DNA from 2 places in the Chromobacterium sp. INPA-IVC genome. Region 2 is predicted to be linked to the other one. Evidence: predicted binding sites of a transcription regulator. Region 2 holds the regulator's gene; the other holds the start of a gene.
The links. The regulator FliA, encoded in region 2, starts transcription of late flagellar genes. The targets are predictions, from matches to a motif close to GCTAAAGNTNNNNNNNNNNCNGCCGATAAT.
Positions count from the first base shown of each region.

Region 1: a site for FliA is predicted at 10,252-10,281, ahead of ACX17K_RS09420 (flagellin N-terminal helical domain-containing protein). Genes of this name have one in related genera too.

Region 1 is NZ_JBTNLS010000004.1:360,072-371,735, reverse strand. It holds gene ACX17K_RS09440 (glycosyltransferase) at 1-2,721, shown strand, start outside; gene ACX17K_RS09435 (B12-binding domain-containing radical SAM protein) at 2,896-4,650, shown strand; gene ACX17K_RS09430 (glycosyltransferase) at 4,858-8,712, shown strand; gene ACX17K_RS09425 (flagellin N-terminal helical domain-containing protein) at 8,887-10,110, shown strand; gene ACX17K_RS09420 (flagellin N-terminal helical domain-containing protein) at 10,330-11,178, shown strand; gene ACX17K_RS09415 (flagellar protein FlaG) at 11,254-11,664, shown strand, end outside.
Region 2 is NZ_JBTNLS010000010.1:141,484-153,147, forward strand. It holds gene ACX17K_RS19455 (TonB-dependent receptor plug domain-containing protein) at 1-1,670, opposite strand, end outside; tRNA gene ACX17K_RS19460 (tRNA-Glu) at 1,851-1,925, opposite strand; tRNA gene ACX17K_RS19465 (tRNA-Arg) at 1,930-2,006, opposite strand; tRNA gene ACX17K_RS19470 (tRNA-Glu) at 2,012-2,086, opposite strand; tRNA gene ACX17K_RS19475 (tRNA-Arg) at 2,096-2,172, opposite strand; gene ACX17K_RS19480 (exonuclease domain-containing protein) at 2,363-3,769, shown strand; gene ACX17K_RS19485 (flagellar motor protein) at 3,822-4,571, opposite strand; gene ACX17K_RS19490 (RNA polymerase sigma factor FliA) at 4,622-5,368, opposite strand; gene ACX17K_RS19495 (MinD/ParA family ATP-binding protein) at 5,365-6,249, opposite strand; gene flhF (flagellar biosynthesis GTPase FlhF) at 6,240-7,691, opposite strand; gene flhA (flagellar biosynthesis protein FlhA) at 7,705-9,789, opposite strand; gene flhB (flagellar biosynthesis protein FlhB) at 9,796-10,962, opposite strand; gene ACX17K_RS19515 (thymidylate synthase) at 11,102-11,664, shown strand, end outside.

The sequences.
Region 1 (11,664 bases), on a different contig from region 2:
TTGCTGAACCAGCTGGAGACCTTCATCGACAGGTCGCAGAAACTGCCGCAGAGCGCTGTGAACGAGGTGGTGTGCCCTTCGTTCCTGTCCGCGGCGGAGCCGAGTCCGGAAGAGGCGAGCTACGATGCCTGGATCGCCAGGCATGCGCTGAAGCCGGTCGCCGCCCAGCTGCACGCCGAGCGGATGGTCCACAGCTGGGGCGGCCAGCCCCACTTCATCGTGCTGATGCCGGTGACCTCGGATTGCTGGCCGGACGCGATCAAGTCGATCAATTCGCTGAAACAGCAGTTGTACAAGCATTGGCAGCTGATTTTCGTCGCGGATTTCGACGAGCCCAGCGCGGTATTCCAGTATTCCGACGTTTTGGGCTGGCTGCGCATCGACGATGCGCGCGACGCCGGCCAGCTGACCCAGGCCTACGCGGCGGTGCTGGGCGCGCTGCCGTGCGACTGGATAGGCATCCTGCCGGTGGGCGCGGAGCTGGAGCCCCAGGCGCTGCTGTCGCTCGGCGACCACGCCGCCTTGTATCCGGAATGGCAGGCGATTTACAGCGACTGCGATGTCATCGCCGCCGACGGCAAGCGCAGCCAGCCGGCGTTCAAGCCGGATTTCAATCTGGATCTGCTGCGCGGCTTCGACTACGTCGGCCATAGCGTCTGGTTCCGGCGCGAAGCGCTGCAGGATGCCGGCGCTTTCGCCGAGTCGCCCGGCGCGGATGGCTATGATGCCTTGCTGCGGGTGCATGATCGTCACGGCGCGGCGGTGATCGGCCATATTTCCGACATGTTGCTGCATTTGCCGGCGGCGCCGGCGCCCGCCGAGGAGGCTGCGGCGCAGGGACGCGCGCTGTCGGCCCACCTCGCGCGCCAAGGCCTTGATGCCGGCATTCAGCCGGGCGCGGTGCCGGGCACGCGCCGCATCCGTTATGCGTCGCCTGAGCAGGCCAAGCTTTCCATCGTGGCGGCGGATGCCGGCGACGGCTTCCACCTTGGCCCCTGCGTCGAGGCGCTGCTGTCCGGTTTGAATGGCTTCCCGTGCGAAATTCTCGCCGTCGCGCCGGCGGCGGATCTGCCGCCGGCGGCGAAGCTGCTGTCCTGCGATCCGTCGCTGGGTCTGGCCGCGCGTTACCGGCTGGGAGCGGAGGCGGCGAGCGGCGATTACCTGTTATTCCTGGACAGCCGGGTGGAAATCGCGCAACCGGGCGCGATCGCCGCGCTGCTCGGGCTGGCGGCGCGGCCGGAGGTCGGCGCCGCTGCGCCGCGGCTGCTGCGGCCGAATGGCGCGGAAGTCTGGCGCGGGCCCTTGCTGCTGGGGGCTGACGACGGCGCGGCCACGGTGTTCGATGGCGCGGCGGAGTCGGAGCCTGGCCATCTGAACCGACAGGCGGTGGAGCACAATCCGGGCGGCCTGCTGCTGGACTGCTTGATGATGGGCCGGCCGTTTTACCAGCAGATCGGCGGCATCGACGCCTCGCTGCCGGATGTTTTCAACGCGGCCATCGACTTGGGGCTCAAGGTCCAGGCGGCCGGCAAATGGCTGGTATGGACGCCTTTCGTGTCCGCGGGCCGGCTGGCGGACGCCGACGCGTCGGCGGCGCCCGCCGTCTGCGACGCGGACGCCATTTCCCAGCGCTGGCAGGGTTGGCTGGGGCAGGACGCCGCCCATAGCCGCCATCTGTCCCTGGCCGGGGAGCGGGCTTTCCGGATCGACAACGTGTTTTCCGCGGCCTGGGATGCAGATTTCCACGAACGGACGCGGGTGCTGGCCTTGCCCGGCGGGTCGCGGGCCAGCGCGATGCGTCTTTGCGTGCCGCTGGGGCGCCTGGAGGAGGGCAACCAGTATCTGGCGACGCTGCTTCCCGCCGCTCAGCGCATGCCGGGACCGGGGGAGATGGAGAGGCTGGCGCCGGATGTGCTGTTGCAGACCGCGCGCTTCGATCCGGCTTTCCTGGAGTGGCAGCGTCGGTCGCGCCGCCGCCGGCCCGGCATGCTGTCGATCCTGGCGCTGGATGGGCTCGATTGCGGACCAGACATGACGACGCGCTACGGCCTGGCTCATCTGCGGGCGCTGGCAAGGGAGGTGGACAGGTTCATCGTGCCCACCGAGTCGCTGCGGCGGATGGTGGGCGAGTTCGCCCAGGATGTGAGGCTGGTGCCCGACGGGCTGGACGAGGCGCGTTGGGACAATCTGCATTCGCTGCGCCGCATCGGCAAGAAGCCCAGGGTAGGCTGGACCGGTACCCACGGCGAAGCCGCGGACTTGCTGCTGCTGAGCGGTCTCATCCTGGCGACGGCAGGAGAAATCGACTGGGTCGTGCTGGGGGACTGCCCCGACGTGCTCAAGCCCTGCCTGGCCGAACACCACTCGTTTGATCTGTCCGATGATGGCTATCCGGCCAAGCTGGCCAGCCTGAGCCTGGATTTGGCGGTGCTGCCCAAGACCTCCGTGCTGGTCAATGAAGTGGCCAGCCCCCTGCGCGTGCTTGAATACGGCGCGCTCGGCATCCCGGTGATTTGCAGCGCGGTCGGCGAGTGGGGCGGCACGCAGGCACCGGTGGCGAAAGTGGAGAATGACGCGTCCAGCTGGGGCCGGGCGCTGCGCGAATGGACGGGCGATCCGAAGGCATCGGCCAGGGCGGGAGACGAATTGCGCGCCTGGGTGAGGGAAAATGGCCTGTTGGAGCGATATTTGCCCTCATGGCAGCAGGCCATCGGCCGATAAAGCATTATGCGGCATCGTTTGAACCCGCGCGCTTGCCGCGCGGGCATGAATCGATGAGTCCGGGCTTGAGCGATAGAGGCCCGCGGCAGGTTTTCATGAAATCGTTAGCGTTGCAGATGAATGGCGGGTCCGGCGCAAGGCGACTGGGTCAGGCCGTTGATCGGGGAGGGTGGGATGAAGAAACTGCTGTTTGTCGTGCCCATGCACATTTCCTGGGACTCGTTTACCAAGCCCGAGTACTACAATGTGCAGCTGGCCAAGGGCGATGGGAAGGTTTACAACATTCCCCGCACTGATTTGCCGCTGGGGCCGTTGTCGATTTCCGCGTACTTGAAGAAATTCCTGTCGCTGGACGTCAAGCTGATTGATTTCAACGCCGAGGTGAATGCGCTCGACGCGGTGCCCTTCGATTGCTTCGAGGCGCTGTGCCGGCACTTCTTTCAGCAGATCAAGGATTTTCAGCCGGATTTCGTCGGCATCTCCTCGCTGTTCAGCCCGTCCTTCCCCAATTTCATGGACTGCGGCCGGGTGGCGAAGGAAGTCTGGCCTGACAGCATCGTGATCGGCGGCGGCAATATCCCGACCAACAGCTACGAGCAGATCTACCGCGACATGGGCTGCACTTTCTTCGACGGCCTGTGCTTCGGCGAGGGCGAGAAGCCGATGTTGCATTTGCTGGAGTCGGACGACCCGCGCGCCTTCCTGGCCAATTCGGATACCTGGATCACCCGGGGCAAAGTGATGGGCGCGGAGCTGTTCGCCCCCAAGCACGACTTCATCGACGATCTGGATGAAATCCCGTTCTTCGATTACGACCTGTGCGACATCGACAAGCATGAGATCAACCAGGTGGTGGCGTCCTACCACAATCTGGACAAGACCCGCGGTTTCCACGTGATGACCTCGCGCGGCTGCCCCTTCCTGTGCACCTTCTGCGCCTCGCACCGCACCCATGGCCGCTCGATGCGCTACCACTCGCTGGCGCGCGTGCAGGAGGACTTCACCCGTCTGGTGGAGAAGTACGACGCGGCTACGGTCATTTTCCAGGACGATCACCTGATGGCTGACTCGGACCGGGTGTACAAGATCCTGGAGATCGTGAAGTCGCTGAAGCTGCATTCCGTCTACCAGAATGGCCTGACGCTGTACGCTTTGGACCGTCCGATGCTGGAGGCCTTCTGGGACGCCGGCGTCCGCCATCTGGTGCTGCCGGTGGAGAGCGGCAGCGAGAAGGTGCTGAAGAAGCAGATGCGGAAACCTTTGAAGATGAAGATCTCCGAGAGGGTGGCCAGGGACTGCCGCGACCTCGGCATCTACACCAACACCAACATCCTGATCGGCATGCCGGGCGAGACCAAGGAAGACCTGGAAGAGGCGCGGCATAATCTGCGGGAGATCGCCTCCAACTGGTTCAACATCGCCTGCGCCAGCCCCATCGTCGGCAGCGAGATCCACGACATCTCCAAGGAGAAGGGCTACATCAAGATCAACGATCTGGGCTCCGACTACCGGACCGCGGTCATCAATACCGAAGACTTCAGCGCCGAGTTCATCCAGGAATACCAGTATTTCATGAACCTGGATCTCAACTTCGTCCACAACTACGACATCCGCTGCGGCAACTACGCTTGGGCCGAGCGCGGGCTGAAGAACGTATTGCGGCTGAAGAGCGATCATGCGCTCGCGCACTATTATCTGGCGAAGTGCTACCGGGAATGGGGACGGGCGGAAGAGGCCGAATTCCACTACGCCAGCTATCTGGAATCGATCAAGAATCCGTTCTGGGGGCGCTGGGCCTGGATCTTCGGTCTGGAGGGCATCAATCCGGACGATTGGTCGGACGAGCATTACGGCCTGCTGGCGGAAGTGCTGGTCTCCCCGGTAATGATCGCCGCCGACGATACCCAAATCATCGCCGCTTCAGCTTGAAACAACCCGGTCGGATGACCGGACCCATGGAGCGAAACTGCAGGCAATGCGCGGTTTCGCTCCATGTTTTGCCTTTAAGGCCTGCAAGGCGGACGACTGACCCGGCGGCTGCCGGCGCGGCCAGGGCACGATCTGTTATGCTGTCTGGAGTGGTCGGATTCATCCATGTCCTAGCGAGCCTCAGCCATGAAATCACAGGAAAACAACGTGGAAAAACAACCCCGTAAACCACGCGTCGGCGTTCTGACGCGAGACCTGCAGGATGCCGCCTGTTACAAACTGAGGCTCGGCGATCCGCTTTGCCTGATGTCTCCGGTGCTGGAGGCTTATCATTTCAAGAATCAGGCCGATCACAGCTACGAGGGCGTATATCCCTTCAAGGAGGATCGCGACTTTGTCGAGGCGATGGACATGTTCATCGTTCAGCGTCTGTTCCCCTATCCGGAATTCCGCCCGCTGCTGGAAATGATCGTCGAGTCGGGCAAGCCTATCGTCTATGAAGTGGACGACTGGTTGCTGGACATGTCCGAGCAGCATGTGATGTACGGCATCTGCGAACCGTCGTTCAAGGGGATCGAATGGCTGTTGCCGCAGTGCTCGCTGGTGACGGTGTCGACCGAGACGCTGGCGGAAAAAGTCCGGCCTTACAACGACAAGGTCTTCGTGTTCCAGAACTGCCTGGCGTCGGAGCGGGTGGTGGAGCCGCTGCCACACAGCGGCCAGATCACCATCGGCTTTGCCGGCACCAGCACCCATGCCAAAGACGTGGAGATGATTTCGTCGGCGCTGCTGAGGATCTATCACGAATACGCCGGGCAGGTGAAGTTCGTGTTCTGGGGCGATGTGCCGCCGGATTTCGTCGGCATCAAGGATGTGCGCAAGGTGCCGGAGTTCGTCACCTACAACGAATACCTGACCGAACTGGCCAAGCTCAAGATCGATATCGGCGTCGCGCCGTTGGTCAAGAGCGAATTCAATGATTACAAGTCGGACATCAAGTGGCTGGAGTACGCGCTGGTCGGCGCCGCCGCGGTGGTGTCCGATGTCTCGGCCTATGTCGATTTGAAGGAGACCGGACTGGCGACGGTGGTGGACAACACCGAAGAAGGCTGGGTAGCGGGAGTCAGCAAGCTGATCGACGATGCCGCGCTGCGCGCCAGCCAAGCCGCCGCGGCGCGGCGCCACGTGCTGGAGAACCGCCTGCTGGAGCAACGGGTAGGCGATTTGCTGTCCCAGTACGCCGCGCTGCTGCCCGAGCAGCTCAAGCCTCAGCCGCTGACGCAATTGGGCCGCGTCGTCACCTACGCGCTGGCGGAAAACGACGTGGATGGCTTGAAGGCCTATCGCAAGTGGGTGAAGCGCCGCCAGATCCGCGAAGTGCATGCCGAGCAGCTGGCGGAGCGGATGATGATGGCCTGGAAACAGGTGCCGGTGTTCAACCTTATCCTGCTGGCGCCGGCCGACCGCCTGACGCGCTTGTCGGAAAGCTTCACCGCGATGGAAAACCTGCTGTACCGCCATTGGCGGCTGATCGTGGTGTCCGACGCGCCGGAACCGGATCCGGTGTTCAGCAGCAGCCCTAATCTAGGCTGGGTGCAGGTGGCCAGCATGGATAATGAGCAGCAGGTCGCCGAGGTGGTCAATGGCATCATCGCCGACGTGCCGTCAGACTGGGTGATGCTGCTGCCGGCCGGCGCTCGTCTGCAGCCCAACGCGCTGGCGCGGCTGGGCGAGGAGATCCACGCGCATCCGGAGTACGGCGCGATCTACTGCGACCACGATGTGGTGTCGCCGATGGGCAAGCGTTTCCGTCCGTCCTTCCTGCCGGATTTTTCGCCGGAATATCTGCGGTCGATGGATTTCGCCAGCTACGCGGTGGCGTTCAATCGGGAAGTCCTGGCCAAGCTTGGCGGCATACAGCCCTATCCGCGCGCGCATTGCTATGATGCCCTGCTGCGCGTGTACGAAAACTGGGACCGCGGCGCGATCGGCCATATCGATGATGTGCTGGTGTCGCTGCCATGGGTAGACCCCAAGATGGATGGCCTGGGCAATGCCTCCCGCCGGGTGGCGTTGGAGAGCCATATCAGCCGTTGCGGCCTGCCGGCGTCGGTGGATGAGGGCCTGGTGCCGGGAACCTTCTACTACGAGTACCAGCTGCTGGCCTCGCCGCTGGTGTCGGTGATCATCCCGAGCAAGGACAAGCTGGAGTGCCTGGAGCCCTGCCTCGGCAGCCTGTTCGGCATCACCGGCTACCAGAATTTCGAAGTGTTGATCGTCGACAACGATTCCCAGGATCCGGAAACCTTCGAGTTCTACGAGAAGGCGCAGGCCCTGTATCCGGGACGGATCCGCATTCTCAGCTATGCCGCGCCCTTCAACTTCTCCGCGCAGTGCAATCTTGGCGCGCGCGAGGCCCGCGGCGAATACCTGCTGCTGCTGAACAACGACACCGAGGTGGTGTTTTCCCATTGGCTGGAGCGTTTGCTGGCGACCGCCCAGCAGCCGGGCGTCGGCGCGGTGGGCGCTCGCCTGCTGTATCCGGAGATCGGCCGCGTGCAGCATGCCGGCATCGTGCTGGGCATGCCGGGCGGCATGTATTCGGTGGCTGACCATGTTTTCGAGGATATGGATTATCTGTATCCGGGCTATTTGAACCGCAGCCTGACCATGCAGAACTACTCGGCAGTGACCGCGGCGTGCCTGATGGTGGAGAAGCAGATTTACGACGCGGTGGGCGGCATGGACGAGGAGCGGCTGCAGGTGTGCTTCAACGACGTCGATTTCTGCCTGAAGGTCCAGGCTGTCGGCCTGCGCAACGTCTACAACCCGTTCGTGGTGCTGTACCACCACCACGCCAAGAGCATTGGCCGCGTCACCACCGATCCGCGTCCCGCCCTGAAAGCGGCGGTGCGTGAGCGCGAAGAGATGGAAACGATGCTGGAGCGCTGGCTGCCGGTGATGGCGAACGACCCCGGCTTCAACCGCCATCTGTCGCTGCGCACCAAGCGGGTGGCGATCGAGTCTGACCGCATCGTCGCCTGGGACGCGAAGCTGCCGGGCCGCAAGCGGGTATTGGGCGTGCCGGTGCCGGGCGGCAGCGGCGAGTATCGCTTGAGCCAGCCGTTGTCCGTGTTGCAGGAAAAAGGCAAGCTGGACGGCGAGATCCACCAGCCGTCGGCCGGCATCCCCACGGTGGTGGAGTTGGCCCGGCAATCGCCGAATACGGTGTTGCTGCACACCGGCATCAGCGATTATCTCTATGAAACGATGGATGCCTACCGCAAGTACATTCCGGATTTGCGCATCGTGTTCGGTCTGGACGATCTGGTGGGCGGCGTGCCGGAGAAGAGCAGCTTGTACGACCACTGGTCCCGCCACTACCCGGACGCGAAGCAGCGCCTGCGCCGGGTGCTGAAACTGTGCGACGCGGCGGTGGTGTCCACCCAGCCTTTGGCCGATTTCATCCAGAACATGGTGGGCAAGGTCACCGTCGCGCCGAACCGGCTGCGCAGAAGCGTCTGGGGCGGTCTGAAATCAGAACGCCGCGCCGGCAAGAAGCCCAGGGTCGGCTGGGTCGGCGCGGGCCAGCACCGCGGCGACCTGGAGCTGATCTACGAGGTGATCCTCGCGACTCACAAGGAGGTGGACTGGGTATTCATGGGCATGTGCTTGCCGCAGTTCCGTCCCTATGTGGCCGAGATGCATCATGCGGTGCCCTTCGCCGACTATGCCGCGAAAGTGGCCAGCCTGAACCTGGACCTGGCGGTGGCGCCGCTGGAGCTCAATCCTTTCAACGAGGCGAAGAGCAATCTCCGGCTGCTGGAGTACGGCGTGCTGGGCTGGCCGGTGGTCTGCACCGATATTTATCCGTATCAGACCAATGACGCGCCGGTATGCCGGCTGCCCAACCGGGCAGAGGCCTGGATCGAGGCGATCCGCGCGCGGACGCATGATCTGGACGCGCTGGCGAGGGAGGGCGATGCGCTGAGGGCCTGGTTCGATAAAGACTACTGGCTGGAAGACCATTACGACGAATGGTTCCAGGTATTGCATGGCTAGGTAAAGCCGCAGTCTATTTCATGGCCCTTCGGGGCCATTTTCTTTTCCAATTTCCATTTTTAATGGAATTCTTTGGTAATAATACCATTTTCATAAGCATTTCCCTTGTTCGGCCGATTTTTGGGACATCGGGCACGAATTTATTCCGGCCGTTGGGCCGACAAGGGGAATCAAATGGCAATCACCGTCAATACCAACCTGTCCTCGTTGCAGGCGCAACTGAACCTGAACAATTCCAGCATGTCGCTGAACCAGTCGCTGCAGCGCCTGTCCTCCGGTTTCCGCATCAACAGCGGCAAGGACGACGCCGCCGGTCTGGCCATCTCCCAGACCCTGACTTCCGCCATCCGCGGCAACAACCAGGCGATGCGCAACGCCAACGACGGCGTGTCCGTCGGCCAGACCGCGGAAGGCGCGATGGGCCAGATCGCCAACAACCTGCAGCGCATCCGCGAAATCGCGGTGCAGGCGGCCAACGGCGGCGTCAGCGACACTAACCGTTCGCAGCTGCAAAACGAAGTGGACCAACTGACCCAGGAAATCTCCCGCACCATCCAGACCACGGAGTTCAACGGCACCAAGCTGCTCGCTGGCGGCGCGACGCTGACCTTCCAGGTGGGCTCCCAGGGCGCGGCGGACAACCAGATCAGCATCCAGACCGTGGATTTGACCCAGTCGACCTCTAACACCCTTTCTGGCTCCACCGCTGACCTGACCAAGGCCGCTGCCGACGCCAAGACTGCTGCGACCGACGCGGATACGGCATACAAAGCCGTTGCCGATGCAACTACCGGCAAGCCGAATGCTGGCGTGACCCAGGCGACTGCCGATGAAATGAAGCGCAAATCGTTGAATGCGCAAAAATCCTATCTGGATCTCGATCTCGCCGCCAAGAGCAAGGCGGTGGACGATGCCGACAAGGCTTGGCAGGCTGCGGATGCCACAGGCAAGGCGACTGCTAAGAGTGCCTTGGATGATGCCAGGACAAAAATGGATGCCGCCAAGGATGCCCAGACCACATTCAGCAACGCCAATCCGACCATCGGCGCCAGCGGCGGCCTGCATTCCTTCAATGCCAATCTGGCGGCGGTGAAGACCGTGGACGTGACCTCGCAAGACGGCGCGGCCAAGGCGCTGAACCTGCTGACTCAGGATATCGCCAAGATTTCCGACGTCCGCTCCACTTTCGGCTCGGTGATGAACCGCTTCGACGCGGTGGTGGCCAACCTGGGCAACTACACTCAGAACCTGACCGCGGCCAACAGCCGCATCATGGATGTGGACTTCGCGTCGGAAACCGCCAATCTGACCAAGGGCCAGATTCTGCAGCAGGCCGGCGGCTCCATCCTGAAGCAGGCCAACTCGCTGCCGCAGGCCGCGCTGGCGCTGCTGCAATAAGGCTGGGCTTTGGTGGTTGCCGGCTCGGGTTTCGGGCCGGCAACCAGGTTGATGGGGATGTTGAAGATGAAGGGAAACGGGATGGAATAGGCGTGATTCGGTAATTGCCAATGCGTCAAGTGTGAAAATTCACACTTTGGCCATAAAGTTCAGATCTCCTCGGTCGATAAGTTGTGTAAGCAAGCTCTTTTGCCCACACAAAGCACCAGGAGAGTCATCATGGCTATTACCGTCAACACCAATATATCCTCGCTGCAAGCGCAGCTGAACCTGAATAATTCGCAGATGTCGCTGTCGCAGTCGCTGGCTCGCCTGTCTTCTGGTCTGCGTGTCAACAGCGCCAAGGACGACGCCGCCGGTCTGGCGATTTCGCAGACGCTGACTTCGGCCATCCGCGGCAACAACCAAGCGATCAGCAACGCCAACGACGGTATTTCCGTAGGCCAGACTGCTGAAGGCGCGTTGGGCCAGATCGCCAACAACCTGCAGCGTATCCGTGAAATCGCGGTGCAGTCCTCGAACGCCTCGGTGAGCAACACTAACCGTTCGCAGCTGCAAAACGAAGTGGACCAGCTGACCCAGGAAATTTCGCGTATCGTGCAAACCACCCAGTTCAACGGCACTCAGCTGTTGTCCGGTAGCGCGGTGCTGACTTTCCAGGTGGGTTCGTCCGGCGCCAGCAGCAACCAGGTTTCGATCTCGTCGGTAGACATGACCTCCGCGGGCGTGCTGTGTAGCTACAGCTCGGCGCTGACGGCCACCGGCACGATCAACATCACCACCCAGTCGGGCGCTTCCGCCATCCTGTCGTCTCTGGATTCGGACATCGCGGAAATCTCCACGGTGCGTTCTACCTGGGGCTCGGTGCAGAACCGGTTTGACGCGGTTGTGGCCAACTTGCAGAACTACGTGCAAAACCTGACTGCGGCCAATAGCCGGATCGTGGATGTGGACTTTGCTTCGGAAACGGCTAACCTGACTAAGAACCAGATTCTGCAACAGGCTGGCGCGTCTATCCTGAAACAAGCGAATACTCTGCCCCAGGCCGCCCTGACGCTGCTGCAATAACAGTAGTACACTGATGGTAAAGCCAGTCACAGCTCCGGTTGGGCAGCCGGAGCTGTGGCCATGAGGAGCGTAATCATGCAAATCCCTTCCGTATTATCGCCAGCCGCGCCGACGACGGCCGCTCCGGTACCCCGTCAGCAATTGGTAGAGTTGAATCAGGCCTCATCCAACGACCAGAGCCAGCCTGTTCTGGCCGATACGACTCAAGCTGTTGCAGCGGCTGGGCAGAGCCAGCAGCAGCAGTCGACCGCCGATTCGCAGCAGAAGCAGCAGTCGTTGAGCAAGCAGTTGCAGGATTCCGTCAGCCAGCTCAACAACACGGCGGCGCTTTACAGCAGTTCCTTGCAGTTCTCCGTCGACAAAGACACCGGCGCTACCGTGGTGAAGGTGGTCGACAAGGAAAACAACAAGGTCATCCGTCAAATTCCGTCCGAAGAGGCGTTGCGCATCGCCAAGGCGATCGGCGACTTCAAGGGCCTATTGCTG
Region 2 (11,664 bases):
TGGTAGCGGTCATAACGGCCGGACAGGGTCAGGTTGACTGGTTTGGCCAGGGGCAGCAGCAGTTCGGCGCCGGCCGCCTCGCGCGAGCGGGAGCCGCTGGCGCCGACGGCCGGGCTGGCGTTGTAAAACACGCCTTGGTTCAGCCGCTGGTCGGGATCGTTGCTGAATCCTTGGCTGCCCCATTCCAGCAGGCCCGCCAGCTTGGCGGGGCCGGCCGGCAATTGGAAGGCCTCGCCGCTGGCGCTCAGGCTGAGCACCTGCAGCCAGGATTTGTTGTTGCCGGTGCTGTCGCCGATCAGGCTGGAGGCTTGCGCCGGCGTCAGCGGCTGGTAGAAGCGGCTGGTGCTGGGGGCGTAGATCGGAACGCCGCTGCCATCGGTTCCGAGCTGCGGGCCGAGGAAGTAGTTGTTGACGCCGGAGAGCAGCATCGGAGTGGTGGTGCGGCTGGTGTAGACCGAGGCGTTGTACGCCGCCTCGTAGTTCCAGCTGCCGGTCAGGTCGCCACGCACGCCCAGCGTCAGGTTGGCCGCCAGGTCGTCCCACTTGCGGTTGTAGTTGCTGGCGCCGCCCAGTTCCTCGGGAGCGAAGCGTTTGTTCCAGATTTCGTAATTGCCGCTGTTCTGGTTCAGGAAGTAGCCTCCCTGGCCGGCGGCCGCGGTCCAGTTGGGGCCGCGGGTGTTGTTTTCGGTGTGCGTGACGCCCAGCATGGCGTCGCTGAACAGCTCGGCATGCGAATTGATCTGGTAATTGAGGCTGAGGAAGCCGCTCTGGCTTTGGGTGGCCGTCTGTATCGTCCAGTACGACGGTTTCAGCAGGCCGCTGGCGCAATAGCCTTTTTGGCTGTTGCCCACAGTGGTGACGCTGTTGGCGAACATGCCGGCGAAATTGCCGCAGGCGCTGCCGGAATCGAGATAAGCGCCGCCGGCGATGCGCCGCGACAGGATGGCGGAGGGGGTTTCTCCAAGGGCGGTGGAGTCGGACATGAAGCCGCGCTGGCGCGACCAGATCGGATTGCGCTTGCTCAATTCCAGGCCGTAGACCACGCTGAGCTGATCCCAGCTTTTGCCGCCGGTCAGCTGCAGCCTGGCGTTTTCGCCGCCGTGATGCTCGGTGGAGCCGATCTTGACGTTGACGGCGGCGCCGTCGGTTTTCTTCTTCAGGATGATGTTGACCACGCCGGCGATGGCGTCGGAGCCGTAGATGGCGGAGGCGCCGCCGTTCAGGATTTCGATGCGGTCTATCAGCGCGGCGGGGATGTTGGCCAGGTTGACGAAGTTGACTTCGCCCTCGTAGGCGATCGGGTAGTCGGCCATGCGGCGGCCGTTGATCAGCGTCAGCGTGTGATTGGGGCCCAGGCCGCGCAGACTGATGGCGTTGGCGGCCGGCGTGAAAGTGTTGCCGAAATCGGCGCCTTGGGTGAAGCCGGTATTCTGTGTCAGGTTGTTCAGGGCGTCGTAGACATTGGTGTAGCCCTGTTTCTCGATGTCGTCGCCGCTGATGACGGTGACGCTGGTCGGGCCTTCCTTGGCGGAGCGGGCGATGCGTGAGCCGGTGACGGTCACGCGCTCCAGCGAGTCGGCGGGTTGGGCGTCGGCCAGCGCGGTCGTTGAGGCGAGCAGCAGCAGGGTGGGCAGCAGTTTCAGCCGGAGAGGGGTTGGCGCGGAATGCACGGAGAGCCTGTTCTTGTGTGGATGTCGGAAAGAACAGAATATCTTTTTGTCATTTTCAATGTGCGAAGAAAAATGGCAATGCAAATGACGCAGCGGGATATTGCGGGAGGGGTGGAGGGCTTGGCTGGGCGGTGAATGAAAAAAGCCCCGCATTCGCATGCGAGGCTTCTTTCTGAATCTTGGCGTCCCCACGGGGAATCGAACCCCGGCTACCGCCGTGAAAGGGCGGTGTTCTAACCGCTAAACTATAGGGACGTCTTGGTGCACCCGGAGCGATTCGAACGCCCGACCCTCTGGTTCGTAGCCAGATACTCTATCCAACTGAGCTACGGGTGCAGATTTGGCGTCCCCACGGGGAATCGAACCCCGGCTACCGCCGTGAAAGGGCGGTGTTCTAACCGCTAAACTATAGGGACGCTGATTTGTGGTGCACCCGGAGCGATTCGAACGCCCGACCCTCTGGTTCGTAGCCAGATACTCTATCCAACTGAGCTACGGGTGCACTGTCTCGCGAGACGTTGTGTCTTGCGAGAGACCGGATATTACAGAGAGGGGTTTTCTCTGTCAACACCTCGTAGGATTTTTTTTGCAAAGCCGGTAAACTCGGCAGCTGTCCCTGTCGCGGCGGGCCAACATTTTCAACCATTTGACATGTTGGCGGCGTGGCCGCAAGACACGAAAGCGAAGCGAGATTGAATACCCTGTTTGCGCAGCCTTGCGCCATCATCGACCTGGAAACCACCGGCGGCAACATCGCGCGCGACCGCATCACCGAAGTCGGCGTGGTGCTGATAGACGGCGAGCGCGTCGAGCGCCTGTCCTGGCTGGTCAATCCCGGCCAGCCCATCCCGCCCTTCATTGAAAACATGACGGGCATCAGCAACGAGATGGTGGCCGGCGCGCCGCCGTTCGCCGAACTGGCCGACGAGCTGCTGGCCACGCTGCGAGGCCGCCTGCTGCTGGCGCACAACGCCCGCTTCGACTATGGCTTCCTCAGGAACGAATTCCGCCGCCATGGCTTGCGCTTCCAGGCGCGCGCGCTGTGCACGGTCAAGCTGTCGCGCCGGTTGTATCCGCAGCATTTCAAGCACAGTCTGGACAGCCTGATCGCCCGCCATGGCATAGAAATGCCGGAGCGCCACCGCGCGCTGGCCGACGCCGAGGCGGTCCATCGCTTCCTCCAGATCGCCATCGCGGAGCTTGGCCGGGACAAGGTGGAGCATGAGGCCGCTCAGCTGCTGTCGCAGCCGGCCGAGCTGTCCAGCTTGCCGGCGGAGCTGCAGCAGCAGGTGGAGGACATGCCGGATTCGGCCGGGGTCTATGCGATGTTCGGCGAGGACGGGCGCGCGTTGTACATCGGCCGAGCGACCAATTTGTACCGCAAGGCGCTGGGCCACTTCGCCGAACGCAAGCCTGGGCACAAGAGCCACGAGGTGCGGATAGACGAGCCGGTGGCGAGGGTGGAGTGGCGCGAGAGCTTGAGCGAGTTCGGCGCCCGTTTGCTGGAGTTGCAGTGGCTTGGCCGCTTGCAGCCGGTCCATAATCCGCGGGCCAGGATGATGGGCGAGGTGTGCACGCTGCAGCTGCAAGCCGGCGACGACGCTTTCGCTCGCCCGGTCCCGGTATCCGCCCGCGACATCGACTTCACCCGCACCGCCGATCTTTACGGCTTGTTCCGCCACGCGCGCGAGGCGCGCAAGGCGCTGGCGCAGATCGCGCTGGCCCAGGGGCTGTGCCAGTCGGTGTTGGGCGTGGAGCAGGTGACCAGCCGCAAGGGCGCGCCCTGCGCCGCCTACCGGATTCGCCGTTGCCGCGGAGCCTGCGTCGGCGACGAGGGCGCCGACAGCCACAACGCCAGATTGCTGGCGGCGCTGCAGCGGCTCAAGGTCAAACCCTGGCCGTTCGAGGGCGCGGTGGCGGTGGCGGAGCGCGACGAGGTGTGCGGCGATGTGGTGGAGCACCTGTTCGACCGTTGGTGCTATCTGGGCAGCCGCCGCAATGGCGGCGCGCTGGAGGGCGAGCCGGCTTTCGATCTCGATTACTACAAGCTGCTGGAGAGCGAGCTGCGCAAGCCGGATAGGGAGCTGGTGACGTTGTAGATGAGAAAGGAGCGGGCGGTGGCGCCTGCTCCTTTTTTTAAATCAAGGGGGATTACTCGTGCATCGCCAGATAGCCGCGCAGCCGGCTTTCGATGATGCGGGGGTTCTCGCCGTTGGCGATCGCCACCACGCCTTCGACCACCAGCTCCTTCATTGCCACTTCGGACGCCACCAGGTGTTTGAGCTTGTTGCCCATGGGCAGGAAAAACAGGTTGGCCGAGCCGACGCCATACACGGTGGCGACGAAGGCCACCGCAATGCCGCCGCCCAGCTTGGCCGGGTCGGACAGGTTTTCCATCACGTGGATCAGGCCCAGCACCGCGCCCAGGATGCCCATGGTCGGCGCGTAGCCGCCGGCTGACTCCCAGATGCGGGCCGCCTGCTTGCGGGCGTGCTCGAACATGCTGATTTCCACTTCCATCACTGCGCGCAGCGTGTCCGGCTCGGTGCCGTCCACCAGCATCTGCATCGCCTTCTTGGTGAAGGGATCGCGCTGGGTGGCGATCAGGCCCTCCAGCGCCAACAGGCCGCCCTTGCGCGAGGTCTGGCTCCAATTGATGACCTCGCGGATCATTTTCTCGTGGTCGAAGTTGGGCGGGCGGAATATCCAGCGCAGCATGCGCAGGCCGGCCATGAACTGTTTGGGCGTGCTTTGCAGCATCACCGCGCTGGTGGTGCCGCCGATGACGATCATGAAGGCGGTCAGCTGCATCAGCGAGCCGATGCTGCCCCCTTCGATGGCCTGGCCGGCGATGATGGCGGTCAGGCCCATTACAATGGCGATAAGACTGATCTTGTCCACAAAAAGGTTCCGTTATCGATCTGGTCTGAGACCCGGCGCGAGGTCTTCCCTTACAGCCAGTCTTTCAATTTTGCGCGCAGACGGGCGATGGCCTGGCTGTGCAGTTGGCAGACGCGGGATTCGGTAACGCCGAGCACCGCGCCGATTTCCTTCAGGTTCAGTTCTTGTTCGTAGTACAGCGCCATCACCAACTGGTCGCGTTCCGGCAGGAACTTGATCGCGCTGATCAGTTGCTGGCGGAAGCTGTCGTCGGAGAAGGTGGCCAGCGGGTCGGGCGAATCCTCGTCGGCGACATTGGTCACCGGATTGTGGCTGCTTTCGTCGTCGCCGCCGTTGAAATCCTCGAAATGCAGCAGCGTGGTGCCCTTGCAGTCGCCGAGCATCTCCTGGTACTGCTCCAGCTCAATGCCCATTTCTGCGGCGATTTCCGACTCCAGCGGCGAGTGGCCCAGCCGCTGCTCCAGCTTGGAGATCGCTTCCTCTATCTGGCGGGAGTTGCGGCGCGCCTGGCGCGGCAGCCAGTCCTCGCGTCTGAGCTCGTCCAGCATCGAGCCGCGGATGCGCTGGCTGGCGAAAGTCTCGAATTGCACGCCCTGGGCGGGATCGAACTGGCGGGCGGCTTCGATCAGGCCGATCATGCCGACCTGGACCAGGTCGCCGAGCTCCACCGACGCCGGCAGACGGGCGATCATGATGCTGGCCAGCTTGCGCACCAGCGGGGTATAGGCCTCCACGTCGATCTCGACGCTGGGGGCTGCTGCGGCATAGCCCGATCGGCGGAAGGACGGAAAGGTCATAAGGGTTTGGCTCCATCTGCCTCGGCCCAATCGCGCGAGGCGGCAATCAGCAAGTCCATGTATCCGGTACTGTCGCGGCTGGTTTCCGGCGCGTCCCACTGCGGCAACACCGCCGACAGCTGCGAGAAGGCTATCGCCGCCTCGCTGTCCGGGAAGGCCTCCATCAGCGGCCGGTGCAGCGTCTGGCTGCGGCGCACCGCGTTGTCCTGCGGCACGAAGCCTACCCAGCGCAGCGAGACGGTCAGAAATTCGCTGGTGACCGCCGACAGCCGGGTGAACAGCTCGTGCGCTTCTTCCAGATGCCGCGCGCGATTGACCAGCACGTTGAAGCGCTGGCGGCCGTAGCGGCTGGCCAGGCGCTTGATATTAGCGTAGGCGGCAGTCAGCGAATCGGCTGCCGGCGTTAACACCAAAACCAGATTATCGGCGACGCTGGCCGGTATCGGGTCGCGCACCGGGTCGGGCGCGTCGATCAGCAGCGCAGACGCGTCGCGCTCCTGCGCGCCGAATTCGCTGCCCAGCCGCAGCCACAGCTGGGTGGAGAATAGCGCGCGTTGCTCGGGCTGCGCATAGAGATTGATCAACTGAACGCCTTGCCGCGACACCACCATCATTTCGTCCAGACCGCCCACGCTGACCACCTGGCTTTCCAGCGTGGCGGTGGTGGGCACGCCCAGGCGGCGGGTCTGCACCTGGCCCAGGCAGCAATCCACCATGATGGGGCGCAGGCCGGCGTAGGCGAGGCCCAGCGCGAGCTCGGTCACCACCGTGCTGGTGCCGGAGTGTTCGGAGCCGATGAAGGCGAAGCTGGGCGCGCGCTGCCGCTGGGCGGCGAGCAGGCGGAGGCTGGCGGCCTGGTCCTGCATGGCGTTCATAGCCATCCGGCCTGCGCCGCCTGCATGATGGACATTTCATCGGCCTGCAGCGCGAACGGGGAGGCGATCTGCTGCGCGCGCATCGCGCGGTCGACCAGAAAGGCGGCGTTGGCCGAGTGCAGGTCTTCCGGCACGCGCTGGCCGTTGGTGACGTAGTAGAGCTTGAGCCGGTTGCGGATGATCACGTCCAGGCTGGGGCCCTGGGCCACCGCCTCGTCTATCTTGGACAGGATGCACCCGGACAGGCCGTCGCCGCGGTAGCGCTTCACCACGTCTTCCAGCGTGTGGCCGTCGGTGTTGGCGGCCAGCAGCAGCAGCCGCTCGATCGGCCGGCCGGCGGTGCGCAGCATGTCGATCTGCGCCAGCACGCGCGCGTCGCGCTGGCCCATGCCCACGGTGTCGATGAACACGATGTGGCGGTTGGACAGGTCGGCCAGCGTCAGCTGCAGGTCGCCCTCGTTCTGGATCGAGAACACCGGCACGCCCAGAATCTTGCCGTAGATGCGCAGCTGGTCTTGCGCGCCGATCCGGTAGCTGTCGGTGGTGATCAGCGCCACGTGTTGCGCGCCGAAGCGCATCGTCGCGCGGGCGGCCAGCTTGGCCACGGTGGTGGTCTTGCCGACGCCGGTGGGGCCGACCAGCGCGAAGATGCCGCCGCGGTCCATCACCTCGCGGTCGGCGTCCGCGCATTTCAGATTGTGGGCCAGCGCCGAGCGCGCCCATTTCACCGCGACCTCGGCCTGGTACTGCGCCGGCATCTTCTCGATCAGCTGGCGGATCAGCTGGGCGGAGAAGCCCATGGCCAGCAGGTGCTTGAACAGCTCCAGCCGGTTGGGCGCCTTGCCCTCCATGTCCGACCAGGCGAAGCTGGCCAGCTGGCTTTGCAGCAGGCTTCTGAGCAGCTTGATCTCGTCGCCGATCTGTCTGAGTTCCTGGGCCATCTGTTCCTGCTCCTCGCCATTGGCCGGCGGCGCGGCGGGTTCCGGCGCGGACGGCCTCGGGGCGGCGCGGGCAGGCGCCTGCTGTACCGGCTGCACGGCCGCTTGCATCGCCGGCTGGGCCACGGGCTGCGGCGGCGCGTAGGTGGGTTCCACGCGCGGCGGCGCGGTTTCCAGCCGGGGCGGGGCGGGGCTTTCCAGCGGCTCCACCGGCATCGCGTAGGTGCGGGCGATGGCGCGGTTCATCGCGCTGCCGTTGGCTTGGGGAATCGGCGCGGGTTGCTGCGTCCGGTTGACCGCGGGCGGGGCGTTGCGCGGCGGATGCTTGCTGCTGGACGTGGACAGCGTGCTGGCCAGGTTGGCGACGTCCGCGTCGGCCACCGCCATGATTTCCACACCGCCGCCCATCGTCGGGCGATTGGACAAAATCAGGGCGTCCGCCCCCAGTTCTTCGCGAACTTGCCTGAGTGCGTCTCGAGTGGTTTTCCCGAAGAACTTTTTCACCACCATTATTGATTAGCCCTTAGCCCTTGCTGCCGCCGATTACCGCAATTATACGAATGGATTTATTGTCCGGAATCTCATTATGCGAAATCACACGCAATTGCGGCAATGCCCGGCGCAGGAAACGCGCGAGCAGCGGCCGCAGACCCGGCGCCGTCAGCAGCACCGGATTGTATCCCTGAATCTCCACCTGCTCGGTCTGCTGAGCCGCGCTTGACAGCAGATTCTCCGCCAAACCCGGCTCCAGTCCGCCGCCGGCTTTCGATTGAACCGCCTGCATCAGCACGTTTTCCAGCTGCGGCTCCAGCGTCATCAGCGGCAGTTCGGCCTCGCCCGGGAACAGTTGCTGGACGATCACCCGCGACAGCGCGGTGCGCACCGCGCTGGTCAGCTCGTCGATGTCCTGGTTTTGAGGCACGTGGTCGGCCAGAGTTTCGACGATGGTGCGGAAATCGCGGATGTGTATGCCTTCCGACAGCAGCTGCTGCAGCACCTTCTGCAAGATGCCCACCGGCACCACCTTGGGCACCAGGTCTTCGATCAGTTTCGGCGACTCCTTGGCCTGATGGTCGATCAGCGCCTGGACTTCTTCGCGGCCCAGCAGCTCGGCGGAGTGGGTCTGCAGCAGGTTGGAGATGTGGGTGGCCACCACGGTGCTGGCGTCCACCACGGTATAGCCCAGGCTCTGCGCTTCCTCGCGCTTGCCGGCGTCGATCCACACCGCCGGCAGGCCGAAGGCGGGGTCGGTGGTGGCGGTGCCGGCGATCTCCTTGCTGACCATGCCCGGATTGATGGCCAGGAACTGGCCGATGAAGGCCTCGCCCTTGCCCAGCTCCACGCCCTTGAGCAGAATGCGGTAGGCATTGGGCTTGATTTCCAGATTGTCGCGGATGTGCACCGGCGGCACCAGAAAGCCCAGGTCCTGGGCGATCTTCTTGCGGATGCCGCGGATGCGGCGCAGCAGCTCGCCGTCCTGGGTGCGGTCCACCAGCGGGATCAGCCGGTAGCCGACCTCCATGCCCAGCTGGTCGACGTGCTGGACGTCGTGCCAGCCCACTTCGGCCGCTTGCTGCTCCGGCGCCGCCGTCGGCTGCGCGGCGGCCTGCAGTTCCCGGGCCAGCTTCTGTTTGCCGCGCTGCTCCATCGCCCTGGCCAGCGCCAGCAGGCCGCCGGCGATCAGCAGGAAGGAGAAATGGGGCATGTTGGGGATCAGGCCTATCATGCCGATCACCGCCGCGGTGATGTACAGCACCTGAGGCTTGGTGAACAGCTGGCCGAGGAACTGCTCCGACATGTCCTGGTCGGTGCCGACGCGCGTCACTACGATACCGGCCGCGGTGGAGATGATCAGCGCCGGAATCTGCGCGACCAGGCCGTCGCCAATGCTCAGCAGGGTGTAGGTTTCCGCCGCCTGGCCCACCGGCAGGTCGTGCTGGACCACGCCGACGATCAGGCCGCCGATCACGTTGATCAGGATGATCATGATGCCGGCCATCGCGTCGCCGCGCACGTATTTGGACGCGCCGTCCATCGCGCCGAAGAAGTTGGCTTCCTCGGCGATGGTGGAGCGGCGCTTGCGGGCATCGTCCTCGCCGATCAGACCGGCGTTGAGGTCGGCGTCGATCGCCATCTGTTTGCCCGGCATCGCGTCCAGGGTGAAGCGGGCCGATACTTCGGCGATCCGGCCGGCGCCCTTGGTGATCACCACGAAGTTGATGATGGTGATGATGATGAACACCACGATGCCGATGGCGACGTTGCCGCCCACCAGAAAGTGGGAGAACGATTCGATCACCTTGCCGGCGGCGTCCGGACCGGTATGGCCTTCCAGCAGCACCACCCGGCTGGAGGCGACGTTCAGCGACAGCCGCAGCATGGTGGTGATCAGCAGCACCGAGGGGAAGGACGAGAAGTCCAGCGGCTTGCGCACATTGATGCCGACCAGCAGCACGATCACCGACACCGCGATGTTGAAGGTGAAAAAGATGTCCAGCAGCACCGGCGGCAGCGGCAGGATCATCATCGTCAGGATCAGGATGATGAGCAGCGGCCCCGCGAGCTGGGTGATCTTCAGTTTGCGCAATATCTGGAGAATGGAATCCATGCTGGCTTATCGGCTTTCTTCTGGCGCCGAATCTTGCGGACGTTTGTTGTACGGGTCAAGCTCGTCGGGCACCTCCAGCTGGTCGGGGAAGGTCGGAGCCACGCCGCCGACCGACTGGTACTGCTGCAGCTGGAACACATAAGCCAGCACCTGGGCTGCCGCCGCGTACAGCTGGGCCGGGATGTCCTGGCCCAGTTCGCCGTGGAAATACAGCGCCCGGGCGAAGGGGGGCGAGCGCATGATGGGCACGCGGCTGTCCTTGCCGGTGTCGATGATCTTTTCAGCCAGTTTCAGCGAGCCTTTGGCCACCACCTGCGGCGCGCGCATGGTGTCGTCGTATTTCAGCGCCACCGCGAAGTGGGTCGGGTTGGTGACGATCACGTTGGCCTTGGGCACTTCCTGCATCATCCGCTTGCGCGCGGCTTCGCGCTGCATCTGGCGGATGCGGCCCTTGACCTCGGGGGAGCCTTCCGCTTCCTTGTATTCCTGCTTGACCTCTTCCTTGGTCATCCTGAGCTTCTTGTAGTAGCTCCACAGCTGGTAGGGCACGTCCAGCGCCACCAGCAGGATCAGCGCGGCGGTGACGATGAAGAAGGTGCGGATCATCAGGTCGGTCATCTTCAGGATGCCGGCTTCCAGCGGCATTGACAGCAGGCCGATGATCTCGCCGCGCTCCTTCCAGATGTACCAGGTGGCGATGCCGCCGATCAGCAGGCTTTTCAGTATCGCCTTCACGCCCTCGGTGACCGCGTTCAGCGAGAAGATGCGCTTGATGCCCGGCAGCGGGTTCAGCTTGCCGAAGTTGGGCTCCAGCGCCTTGAAGCTCATGTTCCAGCCGCCGACCAGCAGCGGCGCGCACAGCGCCGCCAGCGCCAGCCCGAGGAAGAACGGGGCCAGCGCGGTCAGCGCCTGGAACAGGCTTTCCTTGAACCGTATCAGCGCGGGCTCGGTGTTCTGCACCGATGCCTGGTCGAAGGTGAGCAGGTGGCGCATGATTTCGCCGAGCGCATGGCCGAGCTGGCCGCCCATCGCCATCAGCAGCGCGACCCCGGTCATGGTGACGGCGAAGGTCGACAACTCCCGCGATCGGGGGATGTTGCCGTCTTCACGCGCCATCGACAGCCGTTTGGCTGACGCGGGTTCAGTGCGTTCGAGGTCTGAGTCTTCTGCCATGGGCTCGCTTTAGATAAATGCTTTTGTCTTGATTTTAAACTGAATGGTAGCGTATGCCGGCCGGTCTCGGCCAGCCCCGCGCCTCGCGCGGCAGCGCCGCTAGCGGTACAATAATCTGATTATTGACGGAATCGCCCACATGCAACAGTACCTCGACCTGATGCGCCATGTGCTGGAACATGGACACGACAAGGCAGACCGCACCGGAACCGGCACCCGCTCGGTGTTTGGCTACCAGATGCGCTTCGATCTGGCGGAAGGTTTTCCGCTGATCACCACTAAAAAATGCCATCTGCGCTCCATCATCCATGAACTGCTGTGGTTCCTGACCGGCGATACCAATATCCGCTATCTGAAGGAAAACGGCGTGTCGATCTGGGACGAGTGGGCCGACGAAAACGGCGACCTCGGCCCGGTCTACGGCTACCAGTGGCGCAGCTGGCCGGCGCCGGACGGCCGCCACATCGACCAGATCAGCCAATTGCTGGACATGATCAAAAAGAACCCCGATTCGCGCCGGCTGATCGTGTCGGCGTGGAACCCGGCGCTGGTGGACCAGATGGCGTTGCCGCCGTGCCACAGCCTGTTCCAGTTCTATGTCGCCGACGGCAAGCTGTCCTGCCAGCTGTACCAGCGCTCGGCCGACATCTTCCTCGGCGTGCCGTTCAACATCGCCAGCTACGCGCTGCTGACGATGATGGT